2 regions of the Porticoccus sp. GXU_MW_L64 genome follow, and region 2 is predicted to be linked to the other one. Evidence: predicted binding sites of a transcription regulator. Region 2 holds the regulator's gene; the other holds the start of a gene.
What was found. Region 2 encodes PhoB, which activates phosphate uptake and scavenging genes when phosphate is short. Its sites were predicted from a motif close to TGTCATAAANNTGTAACA; they were not measured.

Region 1: ppk1 (polyphosphate kinase 1) is a predicted target of PhoB. The motif match lies at 12,153-12,170, and genes of this name have one in related genera.

The regions. Positions count from the first base shown of each region.
Region 1 covers NZ_JBRKJK010000020.1:23,319-38,404, forward strand. Annotated here, with positions in the region: gene ACVBEJ_RS13500 (GspE/PulE family protein) at 44-1,819, opposite strand; gene ACVBEJ_RS13505 (hypothetical protein) at 1,934-3,361, opposite strand; gene ACVBEJ_RS13510 (energy transducer TonB) at 3,425-4,057, opposite strand; gene ACVBEJ_RS13515 (ExbD/TolR family protein) at 4,061-4,465, opposite strand; gene ACVBEJ_RS13520 (MotA/TolQ/ExbB proton channel family protein) at 4,541-5,071, opposite strand; gene ACVBEJ_RS13525 (MotA/TolQ/ExbB proton channel family protein) at 5,074-6,459, opposite strand; gene ACVBEJ_RS13530 (DUF3450 domain-containing protein) at 6,459-7,226, opposite strand; gene ACVBEJ_RS13535 (dihydrofolate reductase) at 7,594-8,100, opposite strand; gene ACVBEJ_RS13540 (thymidylate synthase) at 8,109-8,942, opposite strand; gene lgt (prolipoprotein diacylglyceryl transferase) at 9,048-9,854, opposite strand; gene ppk1 (polyphosphate kinase 1) at 9,989-12,118, opposite strand; gene ACVBEJ_RS13555 (FAD-dependent oxidoreductase) at 12,378-14,537, shown strand; gene ACVBEJ_RS13560 (methyltransferase domain-containing protein) at 14,701-15,086, shown strand, end outside.
Region 2 covers NZ_JBRKJK010000007.1:175,030-190,115, forward strand. Annotated here, with positions in the region: gene ACVBEJ_RS07430 (GNAT family N-acetyltransferase) at 1-823, opposite strand, end outside; gene ACVBEJ_RS07435 (Glu/Leu/Phe/Val family dehydrogenase) at 913-2,199, shown strand; gene phoR (phosphate regulon sensor histidine kinase PhoR) at 2,266-3,552, opposite strand; gene phoB (phosphate regulon transcriptional regulator PhoB) at 3,596-4,300, opposite strand; gene ACVBEJ_RS07450 (FKBP-type peptidyl-prolyl cis-trans isomerase) at 4,478-4,960, opposite strand; gene ubiA (4-hydroxybenzoate octaprenyltransferase) at 5,120-5,986, opposite strand; gene ACVBEJ_RS07460 (chorismate--pyruvate lyase family protein) at 6,080-6,661, opposite strand; gene ACVBEJ_RS07465 (YbjQ family protein) at 6,777-7,097, shown strand; gene ACVBEJ_RS07470 (YbjQ family protein) at 7,100-7,582, shown strand; gene ACVBEJ_RS07475 (M48 family metallopeptidase) at 7,625-8,512, shown strand; gene ACVBEJ_RS07480 (dicarboxylate/amino acid:cation symporter) at 8,647-9,945, shown strand; gene ACVBEJ_RS07485 (peptidylprolyl isomerase) at 9,942-10,547, shown strand; gene ACVBEJ_RS07490 (Rho-binding antiterminator) at 10,552-10,800, opposite strand; gene ACVBEJ_RS07495 (inorganic phosphate transporter) at 10,844-12,118, opposite strand; gene ACVBEJ_RS07500 (TIGR00153 family protein) at 12,157-12,831, opposite strand; gene ACVBEJ_RS07505 (GlxA family transcriptional regulator) at 13,032-14,045, opposite strand; gene ACVBEJ_RS07510 (beta-ketoacyl synthase) at 14,250-15,086, shown strand, end outside.

The DNA of each region.
Region 1 (15,086 bases), on a different contig from region 2:
GTCACAGACAGTCGTCCCCCTCTTATGCTATTCACATCCACTATTATTTCCCGGAATCCGGTGCCACTCGCATCACTTCAGCAATAGACGTCAATCCCGTCGCTACTTTTTGCGCACCGGACAGGCGTAGGGTGCGCATGCCCTCTTTCATGGCCTGTACTCTCAACTGCTCGATATCACCATCGTCTTTCACCAGTGGCCGCAGGCTGGCGCTGAGGGGCAGGATTTCGTAAATACCCTGACGGCCCAGATAGCCGGTACCACGGCATTCCAGGCAACCTACCGGGCGGTACACCGCTTTCGGCGGCGCCACTTTCCAGGGACGTACCAGTTGTTGCCAGGCGTCCTGCTCCAGCTCGGTGGTTTCCTTGCAGTGCGGGCACAGAGTGCGCACCAGGCGCTGCGCCATAACACCGTTGAGAGTGGCGCGGATCAGGTGGGCGGGCACGCCGATATCCAGCAGGCGACTGATGGCAGTGGGGGCGTCATTGGTGTGCAGGGTGGAGATTACCAGGTGGCCGGTAAGAGCGGCCTGGGTCGCCATGTCCGCGGTTTCCCGATCGCGAATTTCGCCTACCATGATAATGTCCGGGTCCTGGCGCATCAGGGTGCGGATACCCGCAGCAAAATCCAGGTCAATTTTGTGGTGCACCTGGGTCTGGTTGAAACTGTCCACCACCATTTCGATGGGGTCTTCAACCGTGCTGACGTTAACGCTTTCGCTGGCCAGTTGTTTGAGGCTGGAATACAGAGTCGTGGTTTTACCGGAACCGGTGGGGCCGGTAACCAGAACAATGCCGTGGGGCCGCTCCACCATCTGCTGCCAGCGTTTGCTGTCTTCCCCCACCAGACCCAGCTCGGCAAAATTGCGCAGCAACACATCCGGGTCGAAGATACGCATGACCAGTTTTTCGCCAAACGCCGTGGGCAGGGTGGAAAGCCGCAATTCCACTTCGCCGTTATCCGGAGAGGTGGTTTTGATGCGACCATCCTGGGGCTTGCGTTTTTCCGCCACGTTCATGCGCCCCAGCACTTTCAGGCGACTGGTCATGGCAATCATGATTTGCAGGGGCATTTCGTACACCAGGTGCAGAACGCCGTCGATGCGAAAGCGGATTTTGCCCTTTTCCCGCCGCGGTTCGATATGAATATCGCTGGCCCGTTGTTCAAACGCGTACTGCAACAACCAGTCGACAATGGCGACGATATGCTGATCCTGGGCATCCGGGCTGGCGGCCTTGCCCAACTCCATCAGCTGTTCCACATTGGTGACTACGGAACTGGCACCGGGCTGTTTGTCCGCCCCGGAAATGGAACGGGCCAGGGTATAAAACTCCATGCGATACTTTTGGATATCCGCCGGGTTAGCCAATACCCGGCGCACTGTTTTGCGAGTGACCTGCTCCAGACCCTCTACCCAGCTGCTGGAATAGGGTTCTTCGGTGGCGATAACCAGTTCATCACCGAGCACATCCACACACAGAATGCCGTGGCGTTTGGCAAAGGCGAACGACATGACCTCGGTAACCGCCGATACCTGTATTTTCAGCGGGTCGATATGCACCACCGGCATGCCCGACTGCTCGGCAAGCCAGTGGGTCAGGCGTTCCAGATCCAGCACCCGCCCGGCCATGTCTCCACAGCCGTCCAACTGTTGTTTGGCGATATAGATCAGCGGGTGTTGCAAGGCCTCTTCACGGCTGCGAGTGCTGCCGGTTACCAGGTTGACGGATTCTTTTGTCAGCAGATTCTGACTTTGCAATTCCGCCAGCAGAGAGCGCAATTCCAGGCGGCGATCTTGTGCGGTTACTTCAACCATATGTACCTTCCGCGATCTAAAAAATTAACAAGGATTGTAGCGACTATGGGGGAATCAAAAAAGCCGATCACTTTGCAGTGACCGGCTTTGACAGGCTGCCAGATTTCGAGAGCGTTAACCCACGCCTTTGGCCAACTCTGCTTTCAAGTCCTTTTCCATCTTGCGGGTGGCCTCAATTTCACTGATGCGGCTTCTTACATAGGCCGCCCAGGATTGAGCATTCTTTTTCAGTTTTTCGAACTTGGCCGCTCTTTCAAAGGCTTTGGCGGACTTGGCATAGGATTTCAGGTAAAACAGGGCTTCACCTTCACGCATATGACTGAGCCCGGGCTGCCGGCCCTGATCCTTCAACTTCTGGGCCTTGCGAGCCGTATCTACCGCTTTTTGGTAGCTGCCAGCACTGGTGTACTCTCCGGACAGAGCGTTCAGCATGTCAACATCTTTGGGCTCCAGCTTGATGTAGCGTTCCAGAACTTTGATGCCTTTATTGCGCTCCCCCGCCTGGCTCAAAGTAAAGAACAGGTCTTTCAGGTGCTTGGAGTTTTCCTCCAGATAGCCTTTATCCAGCCCATATTGATAGACTTTGGCCATTTGGTAAGGGGCACTGTTGCCGTTATACCCATAAGCCAGCGCCTTCAAAAACTGGGGTTTGGTCAGTTGATCCTGCATAAACAGAGAGTCCAGCAAAACCAGTGAGTTTACTGGCTGTTCCAGGTCCTGCTGGAAGATAACCGCCAACTCTTGCCAATAACGCTTCTTGGGGTAGTGGGTAACCAGAATTTCGAGAATACTGGCCACTTTTTTGGGGTTTTTCTTTTCGTAGTAGATGCCTTTTTGGGTGCGGTACCAACTTTCTTTCGGCAGCTCACCTTTGGCCTCAACATCGGCGATGGCTTCTTCAATCCACTCGAGAGATACCGTGTATTCTTTCAGGAAGAAATGCGCCTGGCCGATCTGGAATTTCACCTGAGGTGTAACGTCCGCCCCCATGCCCAGCCATTCGTGATAATAGCTGAGCGCCTTGCGAAATTCGCTGGACGCCATGTGCATTTGCGCCAAAGTACTGAGTATCTGGCGAATGGCTGACTCGCGCATTTCCGTATGGAAGGTCAGCAACTTCTCATAAAAGCCGACGATTTTGCCGTAGTCGCTTTCGTGATTGGGGTTTTTGTCGCTCTTGATGCCTTCAATGGCAAACGCATACTCGATTTCTTTCCAAAGAAAACTGACTTTTTCACCCGGCGCGTATTTGTCGTACCTTGAACGCATGCCCGACAGTATGTCGCCGTATTTATCCCAGTCTTTGGCTTCAGCGGCTTTAAACAGCTGATCGATCTTGCGGCCAAAAGACTGGCTCGGTGGTGTAAAGCGCCGCTTTTCCTTCTCTTTTTTGTATTTGGATACTTTTTCCGGCCAGCTAGCCGCCTCCGCCGAGGCGCCGACATCCACCCAGGGTGTCAGCAGCGGAGGTGCCGTCATTATGGCCAGAGCCAAGGCACCGCCCGTAGTGGCTTTTATCGCCATTTTGTGAAAACTAAACATCATCTCACTCCGACTTAACGCTTGTCTGAAAGCAAATCACTTACCAGGATTTGTGACAACCCATCAGCTGTCTTTCTCCAGCTCAAAGGTAAACTGGTAAGTGGTAATAAACTCAACCGGCTGATTTTCTTCCAGCTTGGGTTTGAACTTCAGTTTTTTGGCCGCTCGCAGGGATTCGCTGTTAAACACGGTACTTGGTTTGTAACTACCGTCTCTCTGTTTCACCTGGCCGTCGATAACTTTCGGGTCCAGCACAATGCCGTTAACCGACACGGTGAACTCCACCACCACAAAACCTTCCAGGCCACGTTCCAGTGCCCTTTGTGGGTAACGGGGAGCAACCCGCTTGATGGGGCGAGCTTCACTGTTACCGCCAAAGCCACCGGAACCAACATTCAAGCCGGCATCGACCCTGGGAGCGTCAATATTGACCGACAGTTGTACATCGTCCACTTTCGCCGCTTGCTGTTGCACGCGGGGCGGTGGTGGCTCTTTGGGCTCCGGCTTTTGAGGGTCAAACTTTTTAAAGTTATCCTCAATTTCTTCTTCAGCCTGGAAGATGTTGGCAAGGACTTCGGCCTCCCCTTCCGGGGGAGCCTCAACGTCAGAGGCAACCAGTGTGTACATCAGTACCAACAGGCCAAAGGTAATGGTAAAGCCCAGTAAACCGGAAAGGCCTAATCTTACTACCTTCATGTTTTACTCCCCTTTGCTCGTGGCAATGATGACACCGGCAACACCGGCGTCTTTGGCCGCATCGTACACTTTGCCTACCGCTTCCAGGTTGGATTTGGCATCCACCTGAATGACCACATTGCCCTTGGGGTTTTCCAGAAAAAGTCGCTTGATGGTGGATTTCAGGTCATTGTCTTCCACTGGCTTTTTGTCAATGTGAACTTCGTTGTTGGCGTTAACGGAAACCAGCACCGACGTGGCCTTTAGTCGCGCTGTAACAGTTTCTACCTTTTCGATATCCTGCCCCGGCGTCTTGATAAATGACGCGGTAACAATAAAGAAGATCAACATGATAAAAACCACGTCGAGCATGGGCGTAAGGTCAATGGATTGACCCTGTGCTTCCCCTTTGCGTGTTCTATCCCGCATAACAGTTCTCGTTTGCTATGTGACTTGAATGTAAACCATTCAAATTAAAACCACTGAGCCCCGCCAGGGCTGAACTCAGTGATCCATGGTCATATGGTCTTCAAGCAGGCCTTTTTCACGGGTTGATACCCGATCCAGGTAAGTATTACCGAATACACCGGAGATAGCGGTCACCATGCCAGCCATGGTGGGGATGGTGGCTTTAAAAACACCACTGGCCATGGATTTGGCGTCGCCGCCCCCGGTAATACCCATAATATCGAAGACGTGGATCATTCCCCATACGGTACCCATCAGGCCAAACAGCGGCGCCAGGGCAATCATGGTTTTCACCATGTTCATATTTTCGTCGATCTTCATTTCGACACGGGAGATGAGTGCTTCGCGAACCTGGTGAGCCCGTTTGGAGCGCCGTTCAGCACGCTCCTCCCAGGCATCAATAGCAGCCTGAACGTCCCCTTTCAGGGAGGTCTTGAAATACCATACGCGCTCGAATATCAGTGTCCACAACACGAACAGCAGGGGGACGATGAAGTACTTGAGTACTTCACCCCCCATGTTCAGGAAGTCCTGGATTCCAGTGAGTGCGTCGTTCAGTGCATCCATGATTAATGACCCTCAGCGTTCTCAGCCACAATGCCGGCGCTCTGTTCTTCCAGAATATGAAGAACACGCTGTGCGCGGCCGTTAACCAAGGTGTGCAGCAGGATAGTGGGAATAGCCACAACCAGACCCAGTACGGTGGTTACCAGTGCAGAGGAGATACCGCCCGCCATGTTTTTGGGGTCACCGGCACCGAAGATGGTGATTGCCTGGAAGGTCAAAATCATACCGGTTACGGTACCCAGCAGACCCAGCAGTGGGGCAACCATGGCGATAATCTTCAGCAGGTTGAGGCCGGACTCGATGGCCGGACGCTCTTTCAGTACCGCTTCGTGCAGTTTCAACTCCAGAGATTCCGCATCGGCGTTGGGGTTTTCTTCCGCCACTTTCAACACACGACCCAGCGGGTTGTTGGTGTTGGCCTGAGAGGTATCACGCAGCTGGGCATTCACTTTGGCGCCAACGCCTGCCAGAACGATAAAGCGCAGCAGTGCCAGCAACACAGCGACAACACCCACGCCGCTGATCACATAACCCACAATGCGGCCTTCGTGCCACTTCTCGGTCAGGGTTGGCAGGTCAACCAGCTTGGTCATCAGGGTTGGCCCTTGAGCGCCCTGGGGGTCCAGTGCGGTGGCGGTAAAGCCGGAAGTAGCACTGCCCAGATCCGCGATAGAGGCTGTGTAGGAACCCTGAGGCTGACGGGGCAGTGAGGAAACATTGCCCGTTACCTTGTCGTAGTTCAGGTAATCGTCGCCAGCGACCAAAGCGTAGTTGCCCACACGCATCACTTCCGTGTCTATTTTTTCACCGCCGCGGAAAATACTGGTGTTGAACTTCACCACTTTGGAGCTCTGGTTGATTTCAAACAGAATTGCCTTCCACATGCCTTCAATTTCACTGATTTCCGGCAGCACAGGGGTAGCACCTGAAATTTTCGAGCGCAAATTGTCGATGGGCTCTACACGGCCAGGGTACTGGGCGCTGACAATGGAATCACCCAGGTAGCTGATCACATCGCCGGAAGTGCCGGACAGGTGACCAAACAGCTCTTTCAGGGAGCCCAGGCGGTTGGTGTATTGCTCTTGCAGCTCACCGATCGCCCTTTCATTAGCGGCCTCGGTTTTTTCCAGAGTCTCGGACTTGCGCTTGGCAGCATTGAGCTGAGCTTTTACATCATTCAGCAGCTTTTGACGGTTGCGCTGTTCGCGCAAAAAACGCTGCTCGCGCTCGCGGTGCTCTTTGGACTCGTTGATGGTGCCCTGCTCAATCATCTGCAGCAGTTCATCAAGAGACTTGGCCTTTTCCTGTTCTTCCGCCGCATTGACAGAGAACGCCAGAGTAGCCGCAGCGACCGCCATCAGGCCTTTTTTAAGAATTCGCTTGTTCATTATTGTGCCTCCGGCGCTTTAACAGGCATGGTCATGATATCCAGAGTCGCGGTTTTCTTGGCGATACGGATTGCCGTGGAGATGGCATTGCGATACTCACCGGCATCCAGGGCAACCCAGCTGCGGCTGTCCTGATCCCAAACGCCCGCCTTGCTCTTGTCTTTGGTTTGATACACCAGCGCGGTGCGGCCCATGCGGAAAATATTCACTTCCTGGGGTGCGTCATCTACCTCAATTTCGGTGACGTAGGTGTCGATCTTGTTGCCGTATTCCAGCTCGATACGGTAGGCCTCAAGCACCTGGCGGAATTTTTCGGCAACGCTCTTGCCGGAATCGCCCAAGCCTTCGCGGAAGCGTTTTACACGCCCTTCACGTTCTTCCATATCGAACGGCAGGTCGAGGGCAATGTGCTGTTCCAGCCCTTCAATCATGCGCTCAATCAGCGGCGGGATACTGCGCTCCGTATCCTGAATGCCAGCAATCGACGCCCTGAGGCGGTCCATCTGCAATTTTTGGTGAGCAATAACCAGCTCTTTCTGGCGGTTGTACACCTTGGTGTCTTCCAGCTCATCGCTGACCGTCTGAAAGTCCAGCACCAGGTCATCAGTAGCGGCCGAGATTTTGTCAATGCGCTTTTGCGACGCCTGAGAGTTGGCCAGTTTCTTTTTACCGGCCTTGAGAATGTCGTCGACATCAGCGGCCTGCGTACCGGCAGCGCCAACACTGAGTGCGGCGGCGGCAATCATCAGTTTCAAAGAGTGTTTCATACGTCCCTCGATATGGGTATCAAACAGTTATAACGAGCAGCCCTACCATTTCGGGTTAGGCATGGGTCACCGTTTTGTGGCAACGGGGCAGCAATTATTAACAACCGGAGCTTTGTTTCGCAACGAAAGGGGCTATTGAAGGGCATTATTGGTGTTGCGATGTTACTTTGGGTAACACAATGGAAGTTGTGAGTGTGGTGATGGTTCGGTGCATTGCAGTTGTGGGTCGCACGTCAGACGTCGCATGTCGCACGCTAACACCAAGCACGCTGTCAGAAAGCATCCATCGCCTGCGCGGGAATGACGGTAGCTCGTTGGGCTTAGCGTGCGATGTCAGACGTGCGACGTGCGGCCTCCCGCTAACAAGTTATCGGCGATCAAACACCACAAAGTCGTACAGATACTCACCGCCAGCATCCCCAGCGGTACGCTCCACTTCCTGCCATTGGCTTGAGTCAGGTATTGGAAAAAACGCATCCCCTGCCACCTCCGCATCCACTTCGGTGATGTACAGTCGCTTGGCAAGGGGCAATGCCTGGCGGTAGATTTCTGCGCCGCCCATCACCATCAGTTCGGTAACGCCATCGGCCCTGGCCACTTGCTCTGCAACGTGCAAGCCCTGCTCCAAAGAGTGCACTACGCGCACACCGCCGAAGCCTTGCGGATACCAATCCGTTTGCCGGGTAATCACAATATTGGTGCGCCCCGGCAGTGGCCTGCCAATGGATTCCCATGTCTTGCGCCCCATGATCACCGGCTTGCCCATGGTCACTGCCTTGAAATAGCGCAGATCGCCAGACAGGTGCCAGGGCAGCTCGTTGTTGCGGCCAATGGTGCCGTTGCGGGCCATGGCGACGATCAGAGCGATATTCATAACAACCTTTATACCGCGATGGGTGCAGCAATGTGGGGGTGGGGGTCGTAATCGACGATCTCGAAATCCTCAAAACGGTAGTCGAAGATGGATTCCGGTTTGCGGTGTAACACCAGTTTTGGCAATGGCCGAGGCTCACGTTCAAGCTGGGTGCGCGCCTGTTCCAGATGGTTTTGGTAGAGGTGCAAATCCGCCATGGAAATCACTATTTCACCGGGCTCGTAACCGCACTGCTGGGCCAGCATATGGGTGAGAAACCCCAGGCTGGCGGTGTTGTAGGGGTTGCCCAGAAACAGGTCGTTGGAACGTATATAAAGCATCGCCGACAGTCTGTTGTTCACCACATAAAACTGATACAGCAAATGGCAGGGCGGCAGCGCCATGCGCCCCTGGGCGGCGTTTTCCCAGGGCTTTTTACGCTCGTCCGGCAGCTGAGCGACGTTCCAGGCGTGAAAGATATGGCGGCGACTGTTCGGGTTGTTTTTCAAGCCATCCACCAGCTGCGCGATCTGGTCCACATGGCCGCCCTCGCCATCGGGCCAGAAACGCCACTGGTAGCCGTACACCGGCCCCAGCTCCCCCTCCGGGGTGGCCCATTCATCCCAGATGCTGACACCGTTGTCTTTCAGGTACTGGATATTGGTTTCGCCTTTCAAAAACCACAGCAGTTCGTGAAGGATGGAACGGATATGGAGCTTTTTGGTGGTAAGCAGGGGGAAGCCCTCGGCCAGATCGTAGCGCACCATACGGCCAAATACAGAGCGCGTGCCCGTGCCCGTGCGGTCACCTTTGTCGGTGCCGTTTTCCAGCACATCGCGCAACAGGTCGAGATAGGCTTTCATTTATTTCCCCTTTGTCCAACAAACGTCATTCCCGCGAAGGCGGGAATCCACCATTTTGTGTATTTTTCAAAATGGGCCCCCACCTTTGCGGGGATGGCGGGCAGATCACTTGTTGTGTTTCGGTTGACCCACTGCTGCGTTTTTACGCCACGCCCAAATAATCAGCACAACCCCCACTACCATCATCGGCACACACAATTGCTGCCCCCGGGTCATCCAGTCAAACAGCAGTGGAATGCCCACATCCGGCTCGCGAACAAACTCCACCAGATAACGGAACAGACCGTATAAAAACAGGAATAGCCCGCCAATCAAACCCGCCGGGCGCGGCTTGCGGCTGACCCAGAACAGGATGGCGAACAACAAAATGCCTTCCAGAAACATTTCGTAGAGTTGCGAGGGGTGACGCAGCAACTGGTATTGGTCTTTGGGAAACACCATGCCCCACCAGCCGGCGGTTTCCCTGCCCCACAGCTCGCCACCAATAAAATTCCCCAGCCTGCCGAAAGCCAACCCCAGCGGCACCATGGGCACAATAAATTCGGCAGTGGCTATAAACGGCTTTTTGATACGGCGACTGAAACGCCACAGGGCCACGATCACGCCGACCAAGCCACCGTGGAATGCCATACCCCCTTCCCAGATACGAAATATCCACAGAGGGTCATCCAGCCACAGCCCAAAGTTATAAAACAACGCCGACCCCAGGCGACCACCGACAATCACACCGAAGGCGATATAAACAATCAGGTCTTCCACGTCTTTGGGCTTGACCACCGTCCAGGGCAAACGGCTGCGATAGCGCGCCAGCAACCAGGCACTGGCGAATGCCAGCAGGTACATCACGCCGTACCAATGGATTTTGACAAACCCCAGGTCCAGGGCCACGGGGTCTATATTGGGGTAGGTCATTGCTGAGGGTTCTCGTTAGCCGATGGGCAGCGAGGGGATTCTAACGTGGATAAGAAACGATGACATCACTTTGCCTGCACAGGATGAAACTGGCACAAACCGGTACCGCGTTCACGCCTGGCACCCAATAGTCGCTATCCCGAAAACTTCTCCAACAATTCCAACTGGGCGCAGTGCGCATCTTCGCCCTCCGCCGGTTGCAGCTGGCGATATTCACCACTGGCCTGCAGCTCCCAGCTGTGAGTGTTGTCGTTGAGGTAGTAATTCAATTCTTCAAGAATGCGCCTGCGCAGCTTTTTGTTCTCCACCGGAAAGGCGATCTCCACCCGATGTTTGAGATTGCGCTCCATCATATCGGCACTGCCGCAGAACAGTTGTGGGCTGGCATTCTCGAAATAGTAGGTGCGGGTGTGCTCCAGAAAACGACCGATAATAGACACCACGCGAATGTTTTTTGACAAACCGGCGACACCGGGGCGCAAGCAACACATGCCGCGCACAACCAGATCAACCCTTACCCCGGCCTGACTTGCCTTGTACAACTCCTGAATAATGTTGCCTTCGGTGAGGCTGTTCACCTTCATAATAATATGTGCGGGCTTGCCCTCTTTGGCGGCACTGGCCTCGGCGCGAATCATGCGGGTGATTTTTTTGTGCAGGCTGAAGGGCGCACTGAGTAGCCGTTGCAAGCCCTCTGCCTTACCCATGCCGGTGAGTTGCTGGAAAATTTTATGCACGTCGCTGCCCAACTCCTCGTCGCAACTGAGCAGGCTGTAGTCGGTGTACAGGCGGGCGTTGCCGGCGTGGTAGTTGCCGGTACCCAGGTGCACGTAGCGGCGCAGCTGTTGCCCCTCCCTGCGCACAATCATCAGGGTTTTGGCGTGGGTTTTGTAATTCACCACACCGTAAGTGATTACCGCCCCGGCATCTTGCAGGCGGCTGGCCAGTTGCAGGTTTTCCGCTTCGTCAAAGCGGGCGCGCAGCTCGATAACCACCGTTACCTCTTTGCCATTGCGGGCCGCTTCTACCAGAGCGTCGACGATCTCCGAGGCCTCGCCGGTGCGGTACAGGGTCTGCTTGATGGCCAGTACGTCCGGGTCGCGGGCGGCCTGACGCAGCATATCGATGATCGGCGTGAACGACTGGAATGGATGCAGCAGCAGTACATCGTCTTTGCGCACCGCATCGAAAATGGGCGTCTCCGTGTTGAGCAGCGCTTTCGGCAGCGCCGCCGACAGTGGCGGATGCTTGAGGTCCGGGCGGTCCACTTCCTTGATCAGTTGCATCATGCGCCCCAGATTCACCGGGCCGTGCACCCGGTACAGCTGCTGCTCGGTAAGGTTGACCTGATCCAGCAGAAAATCCACCAGCTCTTGAGGGCAGTCGTCGGTGACTTCCAGGCGCACCGCGCTGCCAAAGCGACGGGAGTGCAACTCACCTCGCAGGGCTCGGGCGATGTCTTCCACTTCGGTGGTGTTCAGGTCCAGGTCGGCGTCACGGGTAAGGCGGAACTGGTAGCAACCGGTTGGGGTCATGCCGGGGAACAATTCGCCGATATGGGCGTGCATCATGGACGACAGGTAAACAAAATTATCGCCGCCATCGCACAGCTCGCCGGGCACTTTGATCAGCCGCGGCAGGGAGCGGGGGGCAGGCACAATGGCACGGTTCATTTCCCGGCCAAAGGCGTCAGTGCCTTCCAGCGAGACGATAAAGTTAAGGCTTTTATTGGACAGGCGCGGGAACGGGTGCACCGGGTCCAGCCCCAGGGGGCTGACTACCGGCTGGATTTGCCGGTGGAAGTATTCCTCCACCCAGGCGGCCACACCCTCATTCCATTCGCAGCGTTTCAGGAAGCGGATATTCTCCTGTTCCAGCGCCGGCATAAGGATGTCGTTGAGTATGCGGTACTGTTTGTCGAAACCGTCCTGACACTGTTGGCTCAGTTGCTTGAGCACTTCCTGTGGGTGAATACCATCCAGGGAAACACTTTCCCGGGAGTAGTTGATCTGCCGCTGCAGACCCGCCAGGCGAATCTCAAAAAATTCGTCCATATTGCTGCTGAATATCAGCAGGAACATCAGCCGCTCCAGCAGCGGATACTCCTCGTTGAGCGCCTGTTCCAACACCCGCAGGTTGAACTGCATCAGGCTCAGGTGGCGATTGATGTAGTAATCCGGGTTGGACAGGTTGATCTCGTCGCCGGCCTCCGGATGCAGGGCAACAACGGTGTCGGGCAATTTTTCGGACATGGCTTTTTTCATGGCGGGCTCGGGGCAAATTATCTTCGGCTATTTATATGACAGATTTTAGACAGTTTTGTGTCGGTTGACGCGGTGGGTATTGCGAGGTTTGGGGTTGGCTTTGTGTGACCGCCGCCAGCAGGGATGCTGGCGACGAGCTTACATGGACGTATCCACAGCGTGTCACACAAAGCCAACCCCAAACCTCGCCACACAGAGTGCCATTGAACCCACAGCCACTTTTCTGCTCTAAGGGCCACATTTTCACTGGAACATCACCATGTCTGTTAAAAAAATATTGATCCTGCTGGTAGTGGCCGCTGTGCTCTGCCTCTACTTTTTCACCGATTTGGGTGATTACATTACACCGACTCATTTCCAACAACTCTACGCCGATGAGCCGGTTTTAACCATGGCGATTTTCTTCGCCGCTTATGTGCTGCTGTGTTCGCTGCCAGTGGCCGCACTGCTCACCGTAATGGGCGGCATGGTATTTGGCGTTACTACGGGCACATTATTGGTATCTTTTGCCAGCACCGCTGGTGCCACCGTCGCCTTTTTGGTGGCGCGCGGCTTGCTGGGCGATGTGGTGCAGAAGAAGTTTGGCAGCTATCTGGAAACCGTCAATCGCGGCGTGGAAAAAGATGGCGCGTTTTATCTGTTTAGCCTGCGGCTGATTCCCGCTGTGCCCTTTTCCGTGATCAACCCGGTGATGGGCCTGACCAAAATGAAGCCCCTGACTTTTTATCTGGTCAGTCAGATTGGTATGTTGCCCGGCACTTTCGTCTACGTAAATGCCGGTGCTCAATTGGGCGCAGTAGACGAATTTTCCGTTGCCGGCGTGCTGACGCCTGGCTTGATTGCCTCCTTCGTTCTGCTGGCCATTTTGCCCTTTATTGCCCGCGCCATTGTCGGTTCGGTACAAAAAGCCAAAGTCTACAAAGGCTACAAAAAGCCCAAATCCTTCGACACCAATATGGCGGTGATTGGCGGCGGCAGTGCGGGCCTGGTGAGCTCCTATATTGCCGCGGCGGTAAAAGCCAAAGTGACCCTGATCGAACGCCATAAAATGGGCGGCGACTGCCTGAATACCGGCTGCGTGCCCAGCAAGGCGCTGATTCGCTCCGCCAAAATTGTTAAAGAAGTACGCAATGCCGAACACTACGGCGTATCCGCTGGCGAGCCCAAAGTGGACTTCGCCAAGGTGATGGAACGGGTTGGCCAGGTGGTAAAAGACATCGAACCCCACGACTCCATCGAACGCTACACCGGCCTGGGTGTGGATTGCGTTACCGGTGACGCCAAAATCATCTCCCCCTGGGAAGTGCAAGTGGGCGACCAGGTGATCACCACCAAGAATATTGTGATTGCCAGTGGCGCGCGCCCCTTTGTGCCGCCCATTCCCGGCATCGACCAGGTGGACTATCTCACCTCCGACAACCTGTGGGACTTGCGCGAACTGCCTGAGCGCCTGCTGGTGTTGGGCGGTGGCCCCATTGGTTGTGAGCTGGCGCAATCCTTCCAGCGCCTGGGAGCAAAAGTTACCCAGGTGGATATGGCTCCGCGCCTGATGCCCCGCGAAGACGCGGACGTTTCCGAATTTGTCATGGAAAAATTCGCCTCTGAAGGCATCGACGTGCGGGTAAACCACAAAACCGTGGCCTTTGAGGTGCGCGATGGTGAGAACGTGGCCATTCTCGAATCCGGCGACGACAAAGTGGAAGTCAGCTTCGACAAGGTACTGGTTGCGGTGGGCCGCAAAGCCAACGTCACCGATATGGGCCTGGAAGAACTGGGCATCGACACCCTGCCCCAGGGCACAGTTCAGGTAGACGACTACCTGCGCACCCGCTACCCCAATATCTACGCCTGCGGCGACGTGGCTGGCCCCTACCAGTTCACCCACACCGCCGCTCACCAGGCCTGGTACGCGGCAGTGAACGCACTGTTCTCCGGCCTGAAAAGCTACAAGGTGGACTACTCGGTAATTCCCTGGGCCACCTTTGTGGACCCGGAAGTGGCGCGGGTTGGCCTTAGCGAAGCGGAAGCCCAGGAAAAGGGCATCGAATACGAAGTGACCAAATACGGCATCGACGATCTGGACCGCGCCATTGCCGATGGCGAAGCCCAGGGCTTTGTCAAAGTGCTTACCCCGCCGGGCAAAGACAAAATTCTCGGCGCCACCATTGTCGGCTACCACGCCAGCGACCTGATCACCGAATTTGTCACCGGCATGAAGCGCAATATCGGCCTCAACAAGATACTGGGCACCATCCATATCTACCCCACCGTGAGCGAAGCCAACAAATACGCCGCCGGGGAATGGAAACGCGCCAACGCGCCGGAGAAGGCGTTGCAATGGCTGTTTAAATTCCACAACTGGCGACGTGGGGCTTCCAATGCCAACGCCGCGCAATCCGCAGCGACTGCAAAGCAATAAATCGTTAAGCCGATCGACGAAGGGCGCTACGAGCAGTTAAAGTAGCGCCCTTTGTTTATCCCCAATATTGTCATTCTGAGCGCAGCGAAGAATCTCACAACTTGCCGCAAGCACGAAATCTTTCGCTACGCTCAGGATGACAGATAGCCAAAATGGAGCCCTTATGAGCGCCCACGACCCTCTTGAAAAAAGCGTCAAAGACACAGTCAAAGACTACTACGGCAAAGAGCTGCAAGGCTCCGCCGACCTGAAAACCGATGCCTGCTGCACCATTGGCAGCCTGCCGCAACACCTGAAAGACATCATGGCCCGCATCCACCCGGAAGTGAGTGGCCGCTACTACGGCTGCGGCCTGGTGGCACCGGACCTGCTCAACGGCATGCGCATTCTCGACCTGGGCAGCGGCTCCGGCCAGGACGTGTATGTACTGTCCGCCATGGTGGGCAGCGAAGGTTCCGTAGTGGGCGTGGACATGACCGACGAACAACTGGCGGTGGCCAACGCCCATATCGACTACCACCGCAAGGAATTCGGCTACTGCAAAGCCAA
Region 2 (15,086 bases):
CTCCTGCGATCAGTTCGCCGCCGTCGTCGCGTGCGGTCGCCAGCATAATTTGCTCTGCCATGGCCTTGCCAATGCGCTGGAAAAACTCCCGGTTCAGGTAGCCGGTGCCGCCGCTGCGCTTCAGGTAAGTGCGGTGGTACAGGGGGTAAAATTGATCCCAGAGCTTATCGCTGATTTGCGGCCCTGCAAGCCGTTCGATATTCAGGCCGGGCTGCTGCACTTTGCGGCGTTCGCTGCGGAGGGTTTTGCGCTTGCGGGCGTTAAAGCGAGCCAGAAAATCCTCGAAGTTGTTGTAGTCGTTATTAAACCAGTGGAACTGGGTACCACTGCGGCGCTGTAAAAAATCAACGCTGCCTAACAATGCGTCCTGTTCGGCATTTGCAAACAGTAAATGAACGCCAGAGCAGCCCTGTACGCGAGTGTATTGGCGCAGGGCATCGGCGATGGCGGCAACCCGTGGAGCGGGGTCGCCGCCTGCGGCCAGCAACATTCTGGGGCCGGTGGCGGGGGTAAAGGGTACGGCGCTCAGCAGCTTGGGGTAGTACGGTAGCTCAAGGCGCTGGTAGGCATCGGCCCAGCTCCAATCGAACACATACTCCCCCCACGAATGGGATTTTTCGTACAGGGGCAGGGCGGCGACAAGCTGGCCATTTTCGTGCAGGCTCAGGTGCCGGGGTTGCCAGCCGGTGTCGGTGCACACGCTGCCACTGGCCTCCAGTGCCTGTAAAAAACCATGTTGCAAAAAGGGGTAATCGCTGCCCAGCAAGGTGTTCCAGTGGTCGGCCGGAAATTGGTCTATGCTGTTGTAAAAATTAATTCCCACAATAAATTTTTTTATCTGGCTCGGTAGATGGATCGTTGCATAAACTATACGGTCGTACCAATAACAAAAATCACTATGGAGAGATTTCAATGGATGTATTCAAAGACGCAGTATCCCGCCTCAATCGCCTGGGAATGGAAGCCGGTATTGACCTGGAAGTCTTGCAGGCCCTCAATTACCCGGAGCAAACGGTTACCGCTGCTCTGCCGGTGCGTATGGACAATGGCCGCACCGAAGTGTTTGTGGGCCACCGTTGCCGCTTTAACTCCGCATTGGGGCCCACCAAGGGGGGTATTCGCTACCACCCCGGCGTTACCCTGGAGGAAGTGCAGGCGCTGGCACTGTGGATGACCATCAAGTGCTCGCTGGCCAATATTCCCTACGGCGGCGGCAAGGGCGGGGTTACTGTGGATCCGAAATCCCTGTCGCCCATGGAGCTGGAGCGGCTGTCTCGCAGCTACATGCGCGCCATGGTGGATGTGGTGGGCCCGAGCCGGGATATTCCCGCCCCCGATGTGTACACCAACGCCCGCATTATGGGTTGGATGGCGGATGAGTACGAACGTATCCAGCGCCAGAAAGCCCCCGGTGTGATTACCGGCAAGCCCATTGAATTGGGGGGCAGCCTTGGGCGCGACGAAGCCACCGGCCGCGGTGCTTTTATTGTCACCAAACAACTGGCGGAAAAACTCAACTGGAAACCCGCAGACATCCGCGTTGCGGTGCAGGGTTTTGGCAATGCGGGTTATCACGTGGCGCGACTGTTGCACGCCGAAGGCTACCGGGTTGTCGCCATCAGCGATTCCAAAGGCGGTATTTATTCGCAGCAGGGCTTCGACATTGAAAGCCTGTACCAACACAAACAGCAACAGCGCAAGCTGGAGGCGGTGTATTGCGATGGCTCGGTCTGTACCCTGCAGGAGCATCAGCGTATCAGCAACGAAGAGCTGCTGGAGCTGGATGTGGATTTGCTGATTCCAGCGGCCCTGGAAGGGGTTATCAATGAAGGCAATGCCCAGCGAATCAAGGCTCCGGTGATTGTGGAAGTGGCCAATGGGCCCATCGAAAGCGCTGCCGACCAAGTGCTGGAACAGCAGGGAACCCGGGTCGTGCCGGATGTGTTGGCCAACGCCGGCGGTGTGATTGTCAGCTACTTTGAGTGGGTGCAAAACCGCCAGGGCTGGGCCTGGAGCCTGGAAGAAGTGCGCGAACGCCTGCTCGCAACTCTCACCGAGGCATTTGACAAGATGTGGGCGGTGCATCAGGCGGAGGGCGTAGCACTGCGCAACGCGGCCTACGCGGTGGCCTTGCGGCGCATCTCAAAAGCCATCAGCAGTCATGGTACCCAGGAGTACTTTCAGAATCGGGATAGTTAAGAAAATTCCCTGTAGCCCGGGTGGAGCGTAGCGAAACCCGGGGTATGTTAAATCGAGCGCAGTTTTTTATCCCACCACCCGGCTTTTCGGAAACCGGCAGCTGAATACCGAGCCCTTGCCCAGGGTGCTGTCGACCTCCAGCGACCCTTCGTGGCGCAGCATCACGTGTTTGACGATGGCCAGGCCCAGACCGGTGCCGCCGGAGCTGGAGGTGCGGCTGGCGTCCACGCGGTAAAAGCGCTCGGTCAGGCGCGGCAGGTGAGTCGGGTCGATGCCAATGCCGTTATCTTCGACATCAATGTGCAGTGTGGTGTCGTTGTTCTCCACACGAATAGCAATGTCACAGCCTTCCGGGTTGTGGCGCACGGCATTGAACACCAGGTTGGAAACGGCGCTGTGCAGTTGTGAGCGTTTGCCGCGCAGGGCCAGGCCTTTACCGCCGTGCAGGGTAATGCGGTGTTTGCCTTCGCTGAGCGCTTCGGCGTCGGTGACAATCTGTTCCAGCATGGGCTCCAGTGGGGCTACTTTTTTGCCCGCGTGCCGCTCCAGCGATTCCAGCTTCGACAGCATCACCAGGTCGTCAGCCAGGCTGCGCATGCGTTTGGTTTGCTGGCCCATTTGTTCCATGGCGCGGCTGACTGGCTTCGGCAGTGTGTCGTCCAGCTGGGTGAGGTTCTCCAGGTAGCCGCTGATCACCGTCAGCGGGGTGCGCAGTTCGTGGGAGATATTGCCGACAAATTCCTTGCGCATTTCTTCCAGATTGCGCAACCGGGTGATGTCGCGCACCACCAGCACCACTTCGTCGTTGCCAAAGGCTGCGGCGCTGCAAGCGAGAATGCGGGTAATACTGCCGGGGGCGCGTATTTCCACGGCCTCGCCAAATTCCTGTCGCTGGATAAACTCCACAAAATCGGGTTCGCGCACCAGATTGACAATGGGTTGATAGCGGTCGCCCGGTTGCAGTGACAGCAAGTGCTCGGCGCAGGGGTTCCACCATTCCAGGGCGCGGTTGCGGTCGAGAATCAAAATGCCGTCGCTGAGGGCGTCGGTTATTTTCTGAATGCGAATGGTGAGGGATCGAAGATTGTGCTGGCTGCGCAACACGCGTTTGTGAAGCCGGTAGAGGCTGTCGGACATATCCCCCCACACACCGGTGGCTTCTGGCGGCAGGCCGCGAGCGCCATTGTCGAGCCAGCGGTAAATCTGCTGAATCTTGATAAATCCCCAGGCGATGTATCCCAGGCAGCCCAGCAGCAGGGTAATCAGCAAGTGGCCGTTGAAATAACCGAATAGCAACAGGCCAATCAGCAATAACACAATACGCTGGATTTCGGTGTGCAGGCTTCGTTTCAAGCCGGGGACTCCCCAAGGTGCCGATAGGTAGTGGCGGTGGTTGTCAGCTCTGCTCGGCTACCTTGGTGGAAAAACGGTAGCCTGCGCCGCGCACAGTTTGAATGAAACGTTCGTGGCCATCAACACTCAGTGCTTTGCGCAGGCGGCGGATATGCACGTCGACGGTGCGCTCCTCCATATACACGTTGCCGCCCCACACGTGGTCGAGAATCTGGTCGCGGCTGTACACACGCTCCTGATGGGTGAGGAAGAACTCCAGCAGGCGGTATTCGGTGGGGCCCATGGAAATGGGCGCGTCATGGATGCTCACCCGGTGGCTGATGGGGTCGAACAACAGGCCGTCGATGGCAATGGGTTCTTCCGGCGCTTCCGGCCCACTGCGGCGCAGCAACGCCTTGATGCGGGCAATCAGCTCGCGGGGGGAGAAGGGCTTGGTGATGTAGTCGTCGGCGCCGGAGTCGAAGCCCTGGATCTTGTTGTCCTCGTCGGACTTGGCGGTGAGCATGATCACCGGCAGCCGGTTGGTCAGCTCCTGGCGCTTGAGGCGGCGTACCAGCTCAATACCACTGGTACCGGGCATCATCCAGTCCAGCAGCACCAGGTCGGGGCGCTCGTCGATAATCAGCCCGTGGGCATCCTGGGCATTGGCCGCCTGCAGGCATTTGTAACCCGCCACTTCCAGCGCCATCACAATCATGTCGCGAATGGGGGCTTCATCGTCCACCACGAGAATGGTCGCCTGTTGCATAACTCCACCTGTAAATAACAAACCAAGGCTATTAGATGACGGCAGTGTGACAGCAATATTACAGGGGTGGGGGTGTTGTGTCATGAGACCCTGTCATCCTGAGCGTAGGCCGGGTCAGCGTCGAGACCCTTCGCTGCGCTCAGGGTGACAGGTGACTGTTTGAGTCTGGGACAACGCTCAATGCCCGCAGTTGCCGCCCACATGGGGGTGGCCGTGAGCCAGCTCTTCCTCGGTGGCGTCGCGCAGTTCGGCAACGGCCACGTCAAAGTGCAGAGTTTTGCCCGCCAGCGGGTGATTGGCGTCTACGCTGACGGTGTCGTCACTGACATCGGTGATCACCACCGACATGGGGCCGTTGTCGGTCTGCGCCTGAAAGCGCATGCCCACCTGTACTTCCTGGTCTTCGCCAAACAGATTGCGCGGCACCGACTGCACCAACCCGTCCTGATATTCGCCGTAGGCTTCGGCGGGTGCCACTTCCACTTTCAGCTCATCGCCAGTGGCCTTGCCCAACAGAGCGCTTTCCAGACCGGGAATAATATTGCCGGCACCGTGCAGATACACCAGTGGCTCGCCGCCTGTGGAGGAGTCCAGCTCCACACCGTCGTCGTCGGTAAGGGTGTAGTGGATGGAAACTACGGAGTTCGTTTGAATTGACATAGGAATAGCCTTTGCTGGGGAGTCGCCGTGTGAAGTACGAATATGGGGATAAAAGCCAGATTTACAAGCCGCCTGCTCTCCTGTCACCCTGAGCGCAGCGAAGGGTCTCGGTAGTCGCAGCAGTAAAAGGTTTGTCGCGGCGCTCAGAACGACAGAGGTCTACAACTGATAGTCCAGCACCAAACCAACAAACACCGCAACACCCACCCAATTGTTGTTCAGAAATGCCTTGAAGCAGGCGTCCCGGTCACGGTTTCTGGTCAACTTCTGTTGATGCATAAACAGCAACGCGGCCACTGCCACGCCGCCGTAAAACCAGGCGCCCAGGTCGAAGTTTTTGCCAGTGAGCAACAGTGCCAACAGGCAGAGAATTTGCAGCGTTAAAATCATGGCGCGATCCTGGTCGCCGAACAGAATTGCCGTGGACTTTACTCCCAGCTTTACATCATCGTCCCGGTCCACCATGGCGTAAAAAGTATCGTAGGCCACCGTCCACAATACGACACCGGCGTACAGCGCCCACAGAGCCGGGTTCAATTCCCCGGTTTGTGCGGCAAAGCCCATGGGAATTGCCCAGGCAAAAGCCGCCCCCAGCACCACCTGGGGCAAATGGGTGTAACGCTTCATAAAGGGGTAACTGGCCGCCAGCAGAACAGCGCCCAGCGACAGCAGTACCGTCAAACCATTGGTAAACAGCACCAGTACAAATGCCACCAACAGCAACCCGGCAAACAGCAGCAGTGCTTCGCGAGGGGCGACAAGCCCGCTGGGAATGGGGCGCTGCCCGGTGCGCTGTACATGGCCGTCGATATGGCGGTCGGCGTAGTCGTTAATCACACAGCCCGCCGCCCGCATCAGCGTCACCCCCAGTACAAAAATCACCAGTACATCCCAGTCGGGAAAGCCCCCCGCCGCCAACCACAACGCCCACAACGTGGGCCACAGCAACAGCAAGGTGCCAATGGGTTTGTCAAAGCGCATCAGGCGCAGGAAGTGGGGCAGGCGGTGTTTTAGGGGTTGGTTCATGGCAGCGGGGAATGTTGAATTGGCCGCTATGATAAAAGCACGGGCATCAATTGGCCATTAACGGTGAGTTCAAGCGCGTAAAATTAGCGGGGGCTAGTCATACCCCGGCTTATATCCAGGGAAAGCCGGCAAAAATATCTCACTCACCATCAGCGGTTTGCTGTCCAGCCGAAATACCGAGCGCCGCCCCCATAGCGGATGTTGCAATTCCCCCAGTTGTGCCGGCACCACACTGTTGCCGGCGGTCAGGCAGGCAATTTCCATGGGGGTGCGTTTCATGGTTGGGTCGTTGAACAGCAGTGCCCCCAGTGGCCGGTTATCCAGTTGCCGCATGGCTCGCAAGCGGCCAGTGAGGGTGGTGATGGGCAGTACACTGCGGGCGTATACCCAGGGCTGGTCGCGGCCATACAGAATCACTTCGCGCACCAGGGCGTGGTGGCGGCCTGGCAGGTTTAACAGGCGGCACTCCGACAGCCGGGGCAGTTGCCAGCGTTGATTGAGCACTTGTACCCGAAAACAATTGTCGCTGGCGGCGATCAGGCGTTCGGTAAGCGACCCCTGGTCCAGCAACCAGGGTCGCAGGGACTGTGGAATGCTGTTGCGGGGTACGCGCCGGTAGCTGCGCCAGGCGGGTTCGCGGTGGAACAGTTTGTTGGAAAATCGGGATACAGGCACGGGGCAATCCACAGTGAAAGCGGCATTTTAACGACCTTGCCGCTGGCTGGATACAGTTGCGTGGGATTCAGTAAGGCTGCATCATCAGGGCATCGACAACACAGGAGAAGGAACCTTGATTATTACCAATATTGAAACCGTACCGGGCAAAACCATCGTCAAACATCTGGGTATGGTGCAGGGCAACACTGTGCGCGCCAAGCACGTGGGCAAGGATATTCTCGCCGGCTTCAAGAATGTGTTTGGTGGTGAGCTGAAAAGTTACACAGATTTGCTTACCGAATCCCGCGAAGAAGCCACTCAGCGCATGCAGGCCCAGGCGGAGGCCATTGGTGCCAACGCGGTGATCAATGTGCGCTACTCCACCTCGTCGGTGGCCGCCGGTGCTGCGGAGCTGTTTGTGTACGGCACGGCGGTGGTGGTTGAGGAGCAGTAGCCATGGAAAACCTTATAGGCTTTCTGGCGCTGCTGTTTTTGGGGTATTTCTTTGGCCGTATGGCCGAGCGGCGCCACTTCAAGTCCATTATCCAGCGAGAGCGCCAGTATGCAGATACCCTGACATTTAGCGCCAAGACGCCGCCAGCGGACATGGACGTTGCCAATGCTCAACTGGTGTCCGGCAATGTGGTGGTGTCGGTGGATTACTTCAAACAGGTGATGGCGGGTCTGCGGGCGTTGCTCGGGGGCCGGGTAAGTGCCTACGAAACCCTGGTGGAACGGGCCCGGCGCGAGGCGTTGCTGCGCATGAAAGAACAGGCCCGGCAGCTGGGGGCGGAGATGATTTTTAACGTCAGGCTGGAAACCGCTTCCATTTCCAAGGGCGAGCAACAGCAGGTGGGCAGTGTGGAAGTGTTTGCCTATGGCACTGCTCTGGTGGCGCCCAAACAGATCGATGCCCAACCTATGGCCGTCCGGGGTTAAGGTGCAGGGTGGGTTAGCGCAAGCGTAATCCACCAGGTACACATGCCCACAGGCAAAGCACAGGAAATTTGGCAAATATTGGAATACCAAAATCCCCAGGTGCCGGAAGGCATCAATGTGTCGAAACAGCATCCGCTGAAAGAATTTGCCTGGATGCTGGCTACGGTTGGGGCCATTACCCTGGCGGTGGTTTTGCTGTTGAGTTTGCTGGCCGGGTGGCTGGTCAAGTTTGTGCCGTTTTCGGTGGAGCGGCAATTGGCGCAGCAGGTAATCAGCCAGCTGCCTGTTTCCGAGCCGTCCCCGCGCCATCAGCAAATCCAACAATACCTGCAAGAATTGGCGGATAAACTGGTGGCTAACGCGCCTTTGCCAGAGGGCATGACGATCACTGTTCACTATGTGGACGATGATACCGTGAACGCCGCCGCTACTCTGGGTGGCCATGTGTTGATGCATCGCGGCTTGCTGGAAAAGCTCCCCAGCGAAAATGCCCTGGCCATGGTGATGGCCCACGAAATTGCCCATGTGCGCCATCGCGACCCGTTGATGTCGCTTGGCCGTGGTGTGGTGGTAACCACGGCCCTGGCCGCCATCAGTGGTTTTTCCGACAGTCAGTTGAGCAGTTGGGTAGTGGGGCTTGGCAGCAACCTGACACTGTTGAAATTCAGCCGCAACCAGGAGCACGCCGCCGATGAAAATGGCCTGTTGGCACTGAATAATACCTACGGTCACACCGGTGGCAGTACAGAGTTGTTTGAGGTATTGATACAGGCTCACGGCGACCCTGAGGCATGGGCCACCTTTCTGGCGACTCACCCTCTTGGTGACGAACGCATCGAGGCGTTGGCGCAGCAGGCTCGGCGCAATGGCTGGCAGCAGACAGGCGAACTGACGCCGCTGCCGGAGTTTGTGCCTCGGGTTGGTCTGTAGAGCACGTCATTGCGAGTCGCGTAGCGACGTGGCAATCTCCTGACTTTCGGAGTGCCAGGTTGGAGATCGCCGCAGTCGCTTCGCTCCTTCGCGATGACAGGTATGGTTTTAGCTCACTAACAGGGAACACTCCCATGACACTCACCACACGAATATTTATTGGCATGATCGCAGGCATGGCTGTTGGCGTGGCCATTAATGGTGCGGCCAGCGCCGGTTGGCTGGCCAGTGCCGGGGAATTCTGGCTGGTGGATGGAGTATTCGACCCGGCGGGCTCCATTTTTATCGCCTGCCTGAAAATGGCGGTGATTCCGGTGGTGTTTTTTTCCCTCACCTGCGGTGCGGCGGCAATGGGTGCCAGTGCCCGTATGGGGCGGTTGGCGGGGGGCACGCTGGGCCTGTATCTGATGACCACCGCCATTGCCGTCGCCATCGCTTTGCTGGTGGCCAATGTCATCAACCCCGGCGCCGGGGTTGATCGCGCTGCTTTTGAGGCCTGGGACACCAAAAACGCCCCCGGCCTGAAAGACGTCATCGTCGGCATGTTTCCCACCAATCCGGTGCAGGCCATGGCCGATGGCAAAATGCTGCAAGTGATTGTGTTCTGTATTTTGCTGGGGGTGGCACTGTCCATGGCCGGCGCTGCTGGTGGGCGGGTGCTGCGGGCATTCCAGGACATTAACGAGGTGGTATTGAAGATGATCACCCTCATTATCCACCTGGCGCCCTACGGCGTATTTGCCCTGTTAGCCAAACAGTTCAGTTTGTTTGGCTGGTCGGAGTTTGCCAAAGTGGGGCTGTATGTGGTCGCGGTGGTTGTGGCGTTGGTGCTGCATTTCTGTGTGGCCTATCCGGGCATTTTGAAACTGTTTACCGGCCTCAATGTGTTGAGGTTTGTGAAAAACGTGCGCCCGGCCATGATCACGGCGTTCAGCACCTCGTCCAGCGCCGCTACCATGCCGGTGACCATGAACGTGGTGAAGCGCCGCCTGGGGGTGGATAACCGGGTGGCATCGTTCACCATCCCCCTGGGGGCCACCATCAATATGGACGGCACCGCCATTATGCAGGGGGTGGCCACGGTATTTATCGCCCAGGTGTACGGTGTGGATTTGAGCTTCAGTGCCTACCTGACGGTGATTATTACCGCTACCCTGGCATCGGTGGGCACCGCTGCTGTGCCCTCAGCGGGGCTGATTATGCTGGCCATTGTGCTGCAACAATTGCAGCTCCCCGCCGAGGCCATCGGCATGATTCTGGGGGTAGACCGGCTGCTGGATATGCTGCGCACCAGCGTCAATATTGCCGGTGACTGTGCGGTGAGCACCATCGTTGCCAAGCGCAACGGCTTGCTGGATGAAGCGGTGTACAACGAAGTGTCGGACCAAAGCGAATTGCAAATTAACCAAACAGAACCAGAGGAAAACAGATGAAGCCATTGATGCCCGCAGCTGCGGCTCTGCTGTTGGCGGCCTGCTCCGCTGAATACAAGCCGTTAACAGAACACGGCGGCAAGAATTTTTGCCTGAATATGACCACCAGCAAGGGACCGGTGGGTTTGTTGATCAACGCCGAAAAAGCCCCCGTATCGGCGCAAAACATATTGGATTATGTGAATGCGGGGCACTATGACAACACGGTTTTTCACCGCGTGATCAAGGATTTTATGGTTCAGGGCGGCGGCCACGACCTGACCATGGCCCTGAAAGAAACCCGCCCCGAAATTACCAACGAGTCCGACAATGGCCTGGCCAACAAGCGCGGCACTCTGGCTCTGGCGCGGGGGGAGGATCCTCACTCCGCCAGCGCCCAGTTTTACATCAACCTGGTGGATAACAGCCACCTGGACCACAGGGGTGGCGAAGATGGCTGGGGCTACACGGTGTTTGGTGAAGTGGTATCCGGCATGGAGGTGATCGATGCCATTGGCATTGCCGAAACCGGTGCTCACCCCCTTGGCATGTCTGACGTGCCGGTGGAGCAAATTGCCATTGAGCGCATGGAACAAATGCCCTGCCCGCCGTTGGCTAAATAGCCCCCTAGGGGACCTCCACCCGTGCAAACAGGGCGTTCTGCACGGTGGGTTCAAAGGCTTTTAATTGGTTCAGGGGGATTTCTACCCCGCTTAGGCACAGCAACCATTCGGTTTTGTCGGGGCGGGTTTCAGTGGTGATGGGTGTGGCCACCACCGCTTCGCCGCTGCGCAGTTCCATGCGCAACTCTGCCCCGGCAATGCAGGCCAGTTCCAGGTGATCGTGGATAGCGCAGGGCAGAGGCGTGGAGGACATGTTGAAAACCCGGTTGTCATCCTGAACGCGGCGAAGGATGACGCTAGCTGAATATCCCTTTAAACAGGAAGAAGAACAGTATCGCCAGCCCTGCACCGGCGGGCAGGGTGACCACCCAGGACATAAAAATGGTGCCGATGGCGCGCAGGTTCAGTGCGCCGATGCCCCGCGCCAGGCCCACGCCCAGTACCGCCCCCACCAATACCTGAGTGGTGGATACCGGCAAGCCGGTGCCCGAGGCCACAACCACCGTGCCCGCAGCGCCCAGTTCGGCGGCGAAGCCCCGGCTGGGGGTGAGTTCGGTAATCTTTTTGCCGATGGTGGCCATTACCTTAAAGCCCAGAGTGGCCAGGCCCACCACAATGCCACTGGCACCCAGCAGCAGAATCCACGGCGGCATAACGGCTTTGGCTTCCACCACGCCGCTGTTCAATACAGACACCACCGCCGCCAGTGGCCCCACGGCGTTGGCGACATCGTTGGAACCGTGGGCGAAGGCCATGGCGCAGGCGGTAAATATCATCAGCACCGCGAATACTTTTTCCACACTGGCAAAGCGGTTTTCCTGCTCGGCGGGCTCGTCCCGGTGTACCCGGTTAAGCAGCAGCTTGCCAATAAAGGCCACAATAACTCCGATTACCACCGCCCACAGCGCCGCTTCGCCAAATGAAAAGCTGATGCCTTCACTCTTGAATACGTGTTTCAGGCCTTTGAGGATGGTCACCATGGCCATCAAAAAGCCGACGCCGAACATGTAAATGGGAATGTATTTTTTGGCGCGGGCGAAGGGGTCTTGCTGGGTAAGAATGAGTTTTTGCACACTGCGGAACAGAATAAACGAAATGGTGCCCGCCAGTACCGGGGCCACCACCCAGCTGGCCACTACGCTGCCCACCTTGCCCCATTTCACCGCATCCACCGAGATACCCACGGCGGCAAAACCGACAATGGCACCGATAATGGAGTGAGTGGTGGACACCGGCCAGCCGCGCATGGTGGCCACCAACAGCCAGGTGCCCGCCGCCAGCAACGCTGACATCATGCCGAACACCAACAGCTCCGGGCTGCCCGCCAGTACATCGGCGTCGATCAAGCCCTTGCGGATGGTTTTGGTAACTTCGCCGCCGGCCAGGTAAGCACCGGCAAACTCAAACACCATGGCGATAATAATCGCCTGCTTGATGGTCAGGGCTTTGGAACCCACCGAGGTGCCCATGGCGTTGGCCACATCGTTGGCACCTACGCCCCAGGCCATAAAGAAGCCAAAGGCACATACCAGAACCAGCAAAATAGTGTTGTATTCAGTAAGAATTTCCACAGCGAAACCCCTTGTTTATTCTGTTGATCAGGTAGGTGTTAGCGGGCAAGTAGCAACTGCAGACGGCCGCCAACGCGCTCGGCCTGGTCAGCCATGGCGCCGATACCGCCGATGGTTTGGTACAGAAACATCACCTCCACCGGGGGCAGCTCGCTCTCCAGGGCGAACAGTTTTTGGCGCAGCTCACGCTCCAGGCCGTCGGTGGTGTCTTCCAACTCATCCAGGCGTTCAATCAGCTGTTCGATCAAGTCGATCTCGCCGCCGCCAAAGCCGGTTTCCAGCAGCTCATCCAGTTCGTTAATGGCTTTCAGGGCTTGCTCGGCAACGGCGATGGCAGCGACCACAAACTCCTTCATTTTGGCTTGCAGTGGTTCGGGAATCACCATCTGACGCCCCAGCATCAGGCCGGAAATATCCTTGGCGGCATTGGCCACTCGGTCCTGTACCGACAACAACTCCAACAAGTCGGAGCGCGACATGGGCATAAACAGGCTTTTTGGCAAGTGCAGGCGCAGCTGCTTTTTCAGTTCGTCGGCGCGGTGTTCGGCATTGCCGATTTCCTCATGCAGGTTGGCCGCCGATTTCCAGTCGCTGGCAATGGTGGCGTCCAGAAAGGCACGCAAATACTGAGCGCAGTCCACCACCGCCGTCATATGTTCCTGCAAGGGCTTGATGGGTGACTTGCCGAATAAGTTGGCAAAAGGGTTGGACATGATGGCCTCCTTTGATTTGAGCGGCAGTATATGGGGGAGTTGTTGGGTTGTCACATTTTTGAAATAAAAATGTAACGGGTGACGAGCAGATCGAGCGAGTGTGTCATCCTGAGCGTAAGCGAAGGATCTCATTGCCCGCAGCACGCCAAGAGATCCTTCGCTGCGCTCAGGATGACAGGCCTGCCCGCAGCCCGCAGCTGTCAGTATTTAAGCGTTTTCTCCGGCTTGAACAGCTTCGCCCGCACCACTTCCCGATAGCGGGTGGGGGAGGTGTGGTAGTGGGCGGTGAACAGTTTGCTGAAGGCGCCGGTGTCCTGGTAGCCCACCCGGGCGGCCACTTCCGCCACCGACAGGTTGGCTTTTTGCAGCAGCTCGCGGGCGTTTTCCAGGCGGATTTCCTGCAAATAGGTGAGGGGTGTTTTGCCCAGTGCGGCTTTAAAGCGGCGATTAAAGGTGCGCACGCTCATACCCAGTTGCCCGGCCAGCTCCGCCATGCGCACACTGCGGCCAAAATTGTCCTGCAGCCAGATTTGCGCCTGCGCCACCTGCTCGTCCGGGTGGTATTGCACCTGGTCTGCCAGGTAACCCACCGGTTCGTTGAGGTTGCGAATTTCGTGAAAGAAATGGCGCGCCACATGGGTGGCCACCTGGCTGCCGTACAGACGGTGAATCATATGCACGGTCAGCTCACCCAGCGCATTGACGCTGGCGGCGCAGTACAGGTTGCCCGCCTGGGTAATAAAGTATTGGCGCTTTAGCTGTACCGCCGGGTAGTCCCGCTGAAAACGGTCAAAATAGTGCCAGTGGGTAGTGGCGGGCTTGTCGTCCAGCAGGCCCGCCTCTGCCAGAAAGCACACCCCGGTACCCACGGCAGAAATCAGCGCTCCCCGCTCTGCCTGTTTGCGCAGCCAGGGCAAGGCGGCGGCGTGCTTGCGCAACGCCGGACGCGGGTTGCGCCACAAACCGGGGATGTGCACCAGATTGTAGGGCTGTTCGTCCAGCGGGCCATCCGCCTGCAGGCTGAGCCCGGCGGCAGATCGCGTTGCCCGACCTTCCACACTGAGGCAGCGCAGTTCGATGGGGCGGGCGTTGCGGGCAGTCTGCCGGGCCGCTGCCTGGGCGGTGCGCAGCATCTCCATGGGCATGGTGGCGCTGGTGGCCAGGGAATTGTCGAACAGCAAAATAGCGACTTTAAATGGCTCTTTGATGGGCATGGTGATCCAGTGTGTCCAGATTCTCCCAATATATGTCCAGTTCGCCCTTTTATTCAAGGGTGTCTGGGGGCAAAATGACGCAATAGTTGAACGGCCTTTGCTGTCATTGGCAAAGAGATTCTTCGCTGCCCTCAGCATGACGAATGTCATGGACTGATTGTGGAGAAAGACCATTCGTGTAAACAGTATTTTTCGGGGTTTGTTATGACAGCACTACCGGTAATCGTGGCGTTTGGCGGCATCAATGCTGCGGGCCGCAGTTCATTTCACCAGGGCTATCGCCGCACGGTGCTGGACTCCTTGCCCGAGGCGGAACAGCAAAAAACCATCGCTGGCCTCGCCTGCCTGATGAATCTGGTGAGCTGGGAAAACGATCACTACGTGGACGCCGAGGGCGGCACCATGAGTGAGGCGGAAGTGGCCTGTGAATACCGTCAGGCGGTATTGGATGGCACTCTGATTCGCCGTATCGAAGACAATCACTTCGACCCGGACAACGTACCCTGCAACAACCTGTTGCGCCTGGAGGCCACTGGCGAAGCGCTCAAATTCATCACCAAACGTCGCAGCTTGCCACCGGTATTGCCCGCAGACTGGGCGGTTACCGACATTGACGATGGCAAAGTGCAGGTGGAAATTAACGGCACCGCCGAGGGCCTGGTACCCAACACCCGCAGCATTCCGGTGAAATCCGCCGGTATTTTGCCCACCGGCTTCGAGCCCGCCAAGCTGTACAACTCCCGCTACCAGCCTCGCGGTTTGCAACTGGCCATCTACGGTGCATCTGACACTGTGCGCTCCATGGGTATCGGCTGGGATACGGTATGCAACGCGGTACACCCGGACGAAATTGGCGTATACGCCAGCAGCGCCCTGGGGCAGTTGCAAGACGAAGGTTGGGGTGGGGTGATTTCCAACCGCTTTAAAGGCGGCCGCCCCAGCTCCAAGCAAATTCCCATGGCGCTGAACAGCATGCCGGCGGATTTCCTCAATGCTTATGTGTTGGGCAGTGTTGGCCACACCGAATCCGTGGCCGGAGCC